2 regions of the Clostridium sp. CTA-17 genome follow, and region 1 is predicted to be linked to the other one. Evidence: riboswitches for the same ligand, from Rfam matches in the RefSeq annotation. Region 1 holds a riboswitch; the other holds the start of a gene.
What was found. A riboswitch is a leader RNA that binds a small molecule or an ion and turns the genes downstream of it on or off. The one in region 1 is predicted to bind cobalamin.
Positions count from the first base shown of each region.

Region 2: it holds a riboswitch for cobalamin, as region 1 does, so the genes downstream of both, ACYUCG_RS06205 (ECF transporter S component) here and ACYUCG_RS04225 (sirohydrochlorin cobaltochelatase) in region 1, are expected to answer to the same signal.

Region 1 covers NZ_BAAABF010000001.1:958,965-962,184, forward strand. The annotation lists gene cbiD (cobalt-precorrin-5B (C(1))-methyltransferase CbiD) at 1-447, opposite strand, end outside; gene ACYUCG_RS04220 (precorrin-8X methylmutase) at 465-1,094, opposite strand; gene ACYUCG_RS04225 (sirohydrochlorin cobaltochelatase) at 1,094-1,936, opposite strand; cobalamin riboswitch at 2,059-2,236, opposite strand; gene ACYUCG_RS04230 (3D domain-containing protein) at 2,455-3,220, shown strand, end outside.
Region 2 covers NZ_BAAABF010000002.1:400,857-404,076, reverse strand. The annotation lists gene ACYUCG_RS06210 (hypothetical protein) at 50-817, opposite strand; gene ACYUCG_RS06205 (ECF transporter S component) at 804-1,313, opposite strand; cobalamin riboswitch at 1,688-1,860, opposite strand; gene ACYUCG_RS06200 (BMP family lipoprotein) at 1,916-2,986, opposite strand; gene ACYUCG_RS06195 (DegV family protein) at 3,077-3,220, opposite strand, start outside.

The sequences.
Region 1 (3,220 bases):
AATTGTTATTCTAACTCCCTTATCCTTAGGAAGTACACTTAAGACTTCTTTTTTTATCATTTCTCTAGGTACTGGATTTATGGCAGGTTGTCCTTTTTCTACAAAAAGACCCTCTTTAGTTACTACTCCAACGCCTTCTCCTCCACATAGTTCAAAGCCTTCTTCAATTTCTTCTGCCTTTGCAAATATTTCAAGACCTGAGGTAGCATCTATGTCATCTCCACCATCTTTTACTATGGAGCAAGAAATTGAATCTTTATTAGCCTGTATATCTTGTATTTCTAAATTAAGTTTTATATTTTTAGGAGTATCTATTTCTATAACACTTATGTCTTTTTTATTAAAAAGCATATAAGTGGCGGCTTTAGCAGCAGCTGCTGCACAAGACCCTGTAGTGTATCCACATCTAAGTTTCTTTCCACCACTTTCTATATACATATCAAACATTTAGATTACCTTCTTTATTACATATCTCTTTTATAATTCATATAAAGTAATGCATTTATTATAGCTGCTGCTACTGTACTTCCACCTTTTCTTCCCTTAACTCTTATATAAGGAATTCCAAGTTCATCTAAATCTTCTTTGCTCTCACTAGCCCCTACAAAACCAACTGGAACTGCTACTATAAGCTTTGGATTAGCTTTTCCTTCCTTAATAAGTTCTCTAAGTTTAAATAAGGCAGTTGGAGCATTTCCGAAAACAAATATATCTACATTTTCCTTTGCTGCAAGTTCAACTCCTGCCATTGATCTAGTTATTTCTTTTTCTTTAGCTAATTTAAATACCTCTTCTAATCCAACATAGCATTCAACTGATGCATTTAATTCTTTTAATGCTCTTTTGTTCATTCCTGATAAAGCCATTGTTGTATCAGTATATATTTTAGCTCCATTCTTTAGAGCAGAAACTCCTGCCTCTATAGCACCTTCACTTATTTCTATTAAATCTTGATATTCAAAATCCGCAGTAGTATGTATAACTCTTTTTACTATTTGTAATTCCTCTTCTGAAAAATTATGTTCATGCATTTCAGAACCTATAATTTCAAAACTTCTTTTTTCAATTCCCATAGGGCTTTTCATGTAATCCATTATTTCATTTCCCTTCTATGTTTCTTCTTTTTAGTTTCTCCAAGTCCTTTATATGTACCATTAATAACATCATTAATTCTATCTATGTATAAATTCCCAAACTCTTCGTATTCCCCTAATCCTTTTAAGACAACATTAGCCTTTATTCCTTCACTTTCAAATCTGCTCTTCCATGAATCTTCTTCACCTGAAGCCATATCATTTTTAGCATGATCTCCAGCTACAACCATTAAAGGAATTATTGTTATTTCTTTTATATCTTTCTTCTTAGCTTTCTTTAATACATTTGAGAAATTAGGATATCCCTCTACAGTTCCTACAAAAACATCTTCATAGTCCTTATCTATTAAAACAGATTGTAAACATCCATAAACAGCATTGGATGGATGAGCACTACCATGTCCAACAAATACACATGGAGAATTCTTTTCTATTAAATCTTTCATTGTATCTACGAAATATGAATAATCATCTGGACCTGATTCAAAACCTTCATAATGGAATATTGGTCTTCCTATCTCTATCCTTTTAAAACATGATTCATATTCCTTTACCATATGCTTTATATAATCAAACTCTTCTCCTGGAATAATATGAAGTGGTTGAACAATAACTTCCTCATATCCTTCCTCGGCTAAACTCTTTAAAGCATCTTCTGGAAATAATACTTCCATGTTATGTTTTTCTTTAAGTTTTTTTACTATCATATGTGATGTAAAACTTCTAAAAATATCATATTCTTTGAAACTTTCTTGTATTGAATCTTCTATTTTTTTTATAGAATTATTTAACGCATCTAAATGACTTGTTCCAAAACTTACTACTAATATAGCTTTTTTCATATTTCACCTCTAAAATTTTAAAATAAAAAGCATCTGTGCTACAAAGAACAGATGCTTACAAATCAAAGTAATTATTCCTCAAAATTATGAACAAATAAGTACTAATCTCTTCCCTCCGAAGCTTAGTTTACGATTCTTAGGCAGGTATCCTGACTTAAGGCTTATCCTCATTTCTCCCTTCCCAATTTATATAATCAGTGGTTAATAGAAACTTGTATCCTATCACAGTAGCGGGGGCTGTAGTGGACTTTAACCACTTTCCCTTTTAATTAAAATCAAACCTAAAAATATAAAATATTATTTTTTTTAATTATAATATATAATCTTAATTATTTCAATATAGGGTAAATTTCTTATTTTCTATATTTGTAGTATAATTAAGTTGTTAATTTTTTCTTACCATATTTTAAATGTTTAAAGGTTAAATTTGTGTTACATTTGACTTTTATGTTATAATTCAGTAATATATGATGAAATGCTCTTAAGTTGTGGACAGTTTAACTAAAGGAGTGTAGTTTATGCAAAAAAGAATTTTATCAGCGTTAATTGCTATGGCAATTAGTATTTCAGCTACTCATGTAGTTTTTGCTGATACAGTAAATGATAAGAAATCTACTATACAGGAGAACAAAGTAAAATATTCACAATTAGATAATGAAGTTATTTCACTTAACTCTCAAGTGTCAAAACTTAATAATGAAATCGAAGAATTAAATGCTAAGTTAGCAGATAATAAAGCTAAAATGAAAGATACAGAAGAAAGTTTAAAAGAAACAGAAAGTAAAGTAAGTACTTTAAAAACTGAAATAGATGAAAAACAATCTGTTTTAGGTAAAAGAATGCGTGCCATGTATAAAAGCAAGGATTCTATGAATCCAATAGTTTTTTTACTTAAATCTGAAGACTTATCAGATTTAATAACAAGATTAGACGCTTTAGCAAGAGTTGCAGCTTTAGATAAAAATCTTATAAAAAGTTTAGATGAGCAAAAAGATTCTCTTAATAGTGATATTAAAAAATTAGAGAGAGATCAAGCTGAACTTAAAGAATTGAAAGCTTCAACCGAGGAATCTCTTAAAACTTTAGATAGCAAAAAACTTGAGGAACAAAAGAAAATTGATGAATTAAACAGACAAAAAGAGGCTGTTTTAGAGGTAATTAAAGAAAATGAAATGTCTTTAATATCTCATTCAGTTTCAGTTATAAATTCATCTTCATCAATTAATGAACTTGAAAGTGCAGTTAGCACATTGAATCAATTAATACCACAACTTAATATTGATT
Region 2 (3,220 bases), on a different contig from region 1:
TAAGTTTTATTAATCTTTGATAAATGCCCTTACTATTTTTATATTTAATTTAAATAATATTTCCTATTTCCATTATAGAAGTCTTTATTTTGTTCTTTATATCTTCTAAAGAATTATTTTTGCAAATAAATAATAAAGCTGTAGCAGGTCCTGCTGATTTTCTTAAATAATCGCCTTCATAGGATAAGTTTATCCTTATTTTATTACTCTTTTCTAATTCACTTATTTCGTGAATAATCCCCTTTGATCCAATAGGTAATATATCTTTAACACTCTTATCATCTATTAAAATCTTAAAATCTTTAAAAGTAACAATTTCTCCAAGATTATTATTTATATCCTCTAAAACTTCTTGTCCAACTTTAGGTATTCCTAATAAACAAATGGAATCTCCCTTTTCAAAATTAACCTTTAATGTTTCTTCTTTTTCTCCTATTATGGTTAATCCTAAAAAAGTTTGAAGAGTTTTAAAGTTATCCTCTGTGCTTCCTGTTACACACTCTGATAAATTAGATTTTTCTTCAAAAAAGTTCTCAGCATTATACTCTTTTATGGCTCTATTAATGCCTTGTATTATTTTTTCTCCCCCATTATTCATAGACATACCCAAATTATTAACTATTACTAATGGTTTTGCTCTAAAAGCTAAAAGCTCAAAAAGACATACTCTAGCTGAGAAATATGATACAATCTCATTACTGGCTTTTACAAAATCTGCTTCATTTTCACCAATTCCACCACAACTATCGCAAGCTATTACTAGTTTATTTTTTTCATTTTCTAATACAGTTAAGTCTCTAAACTTATATATTTGCATTTTTTAGTCCCTTACTTACTATAAATGCTACAACTATATTAACTAAGCTTGCTAAAGTAAGTGGTAATCCTAAAAGTTTTAAAAAGTCTATTGGATTCATTCCTCCTAAAACAAAATACATAAATACTCCTGTTATTAAAGTAAATACTATTCCATTTAAAAGAGTACCAACAATTCCTGCTAAAACAACTTTTCCTCTATTAAATATTATTGATGTTATGTATACAACAACAAACATTTCTAATGCTACTAAAATATGTACTGGTAAACTTAAAGGAAATCCTGTTCTTAAAGCTACAAATAAATGAGCTAAAAGTCCTATTATCCCACCAACTACAGGTGATATTATTATTCCTCCAACAAAAGCTGGCATAGAATCTAATGCTATACTAGAGAATATAGGAAAGTTAGCTAATATAACACTTATTGCTATAAGTATAGCTGAAAAACATAAACTCTTAACATCTAATCTCTTTTTTTCCTTAGTAAAATTCATAATTATTTTACCCTCCTAATTAATATTATTTTCCTTCTCTCTAAATTATAAGGCACCTATTAACTAGCAAGTTATACTTTTAATATTAAATAAAATTTCATACCCAATAAAACATAAATTATAATTTCAATTTTTCATAATTATACTAAAATCTAATATCTTTGTATAACCTTAGAATAATTGATGCTTAATTAAATAGAGTTAAATAAAATGTTAATTTAGAAATTTTTATTTCTAATTAACCCTTAGAAAAGCTTATACATATTCTTTCTGTAAATATTCTTTCAAATAAAAAACTGGTAAGGATAACTCTCCCCACCAGTTAAAATAATTTACATACTTTTTAAACTTATATAATGCTTCCCTCCGAAACAATAAGAATAGCATACTAGGCAGGTCTCCTGGCTAATAAATCATCCTAAAACAATCCTTTCCATGACTATTTATCACAGTGGTCCTTTGTTCTCGTCCTTATCAACAGTAGCGGGGGCTGCAGTTTTTAACTTTCCCTATTAAGTCAATAAACACCTAATGCTCTTATTTTATTTTCACTTTATAATTACATAATTATATACATTTTGTCAACCTATGTATTATTATTTTTATTTAATATTAAAATTTTCAACCTCATCTAAAGTTTCTGGCACATTAAATTCTCCCTTTATAATAGCTTCTTTATATTGTTCTACTTTATCTAAAATTTCTTTAGAAACTAAATTACTAGTTGTTTTAGCCACCTCAATTCCATTATCCTTAAGCCCTATTTCCATCTTATTTTTTGGTCCAGCTTTAAAATCACTATTTATAACTTCCTTGGCTGTAGTATATACTGCTTCATCTAGATTCTTTATCATTGATGATAATATAACATCAGCATATTCTGGGAATCTTGCTGCCCAATCAATATCCACTCCAATAGCATACTTTCCTTTTTCCTTAGCAGCCTTAAAAACTCCTTCTCCTGCCTCTCCAGCTGATTCAAATATTATATCTGCTCCTTCATCATACATTTTTTTAGCTATATCACTTGCTTTCTTTTGATCATTAAAATTCCCAACATACTGAACTAAATTTCCTTCTTTTATATTTTTATATGCTTCCTCATTTGAAACCTTTAATCCAGCCATAAATCCTGATAAAAATGTTTCTATTAATTCTTCCTTTATTGCCCCTATAAAACCTACCTTATTTGTTTTAGTAGTATTACCAGCTATTATTCCCATTAAAAAAGCACCCTGTTCATCCTTGAAATCTATGGATTTTACATTTGGAAGATCTGATACAGTATCTACTATAGCAAAATTTTTATCTGGATAATCTTTAGCTACATTATTTAAACTCTCTAAAAATTTAAAGGCTGAAGCAAAAGTTAAGTCATTATTTTGAGCTGCTTCTCTAAGCCTCTTCTCATAATCCTCTGATGAATTAGTATCAAAAACTTCTATTCTAGCACCATATTCTTTTTTTATTCTCTCTAATCCATCTACAGCTAAATCAGTAAAATAATTTTCCTCATTAGAAAAGTCATCTTTTACTAAGGCAAAATTATAAACTTGTTTTTCTATAACATCTACTTTTTTTAAAGCTGATGAATTATTTGAACCACACCCAGCAATTATTGAAGTTATTCCTAAAAGCAAAGCCAAAGCTTTAAATGTTTTTTTTAATTTCATTTTTAGTCCTCCTATTTTTTTAGTCAAAATTATTATTTCTTTAAGTAAGAAAATTTATGTAAAAAAAAGAAACTCCCTTAGGAGTTTCTTTTAATATTCTTCTACATAAAATAATGCACAAACTTTAGGACCAGAATGGATTGCTACTGAACATCCTAGAGGAAGTTTTAAATATTCAATATTATTATTTTCTAAATATTCCTTTATAGGTAAGTAAATATCCTCATTTTCAAG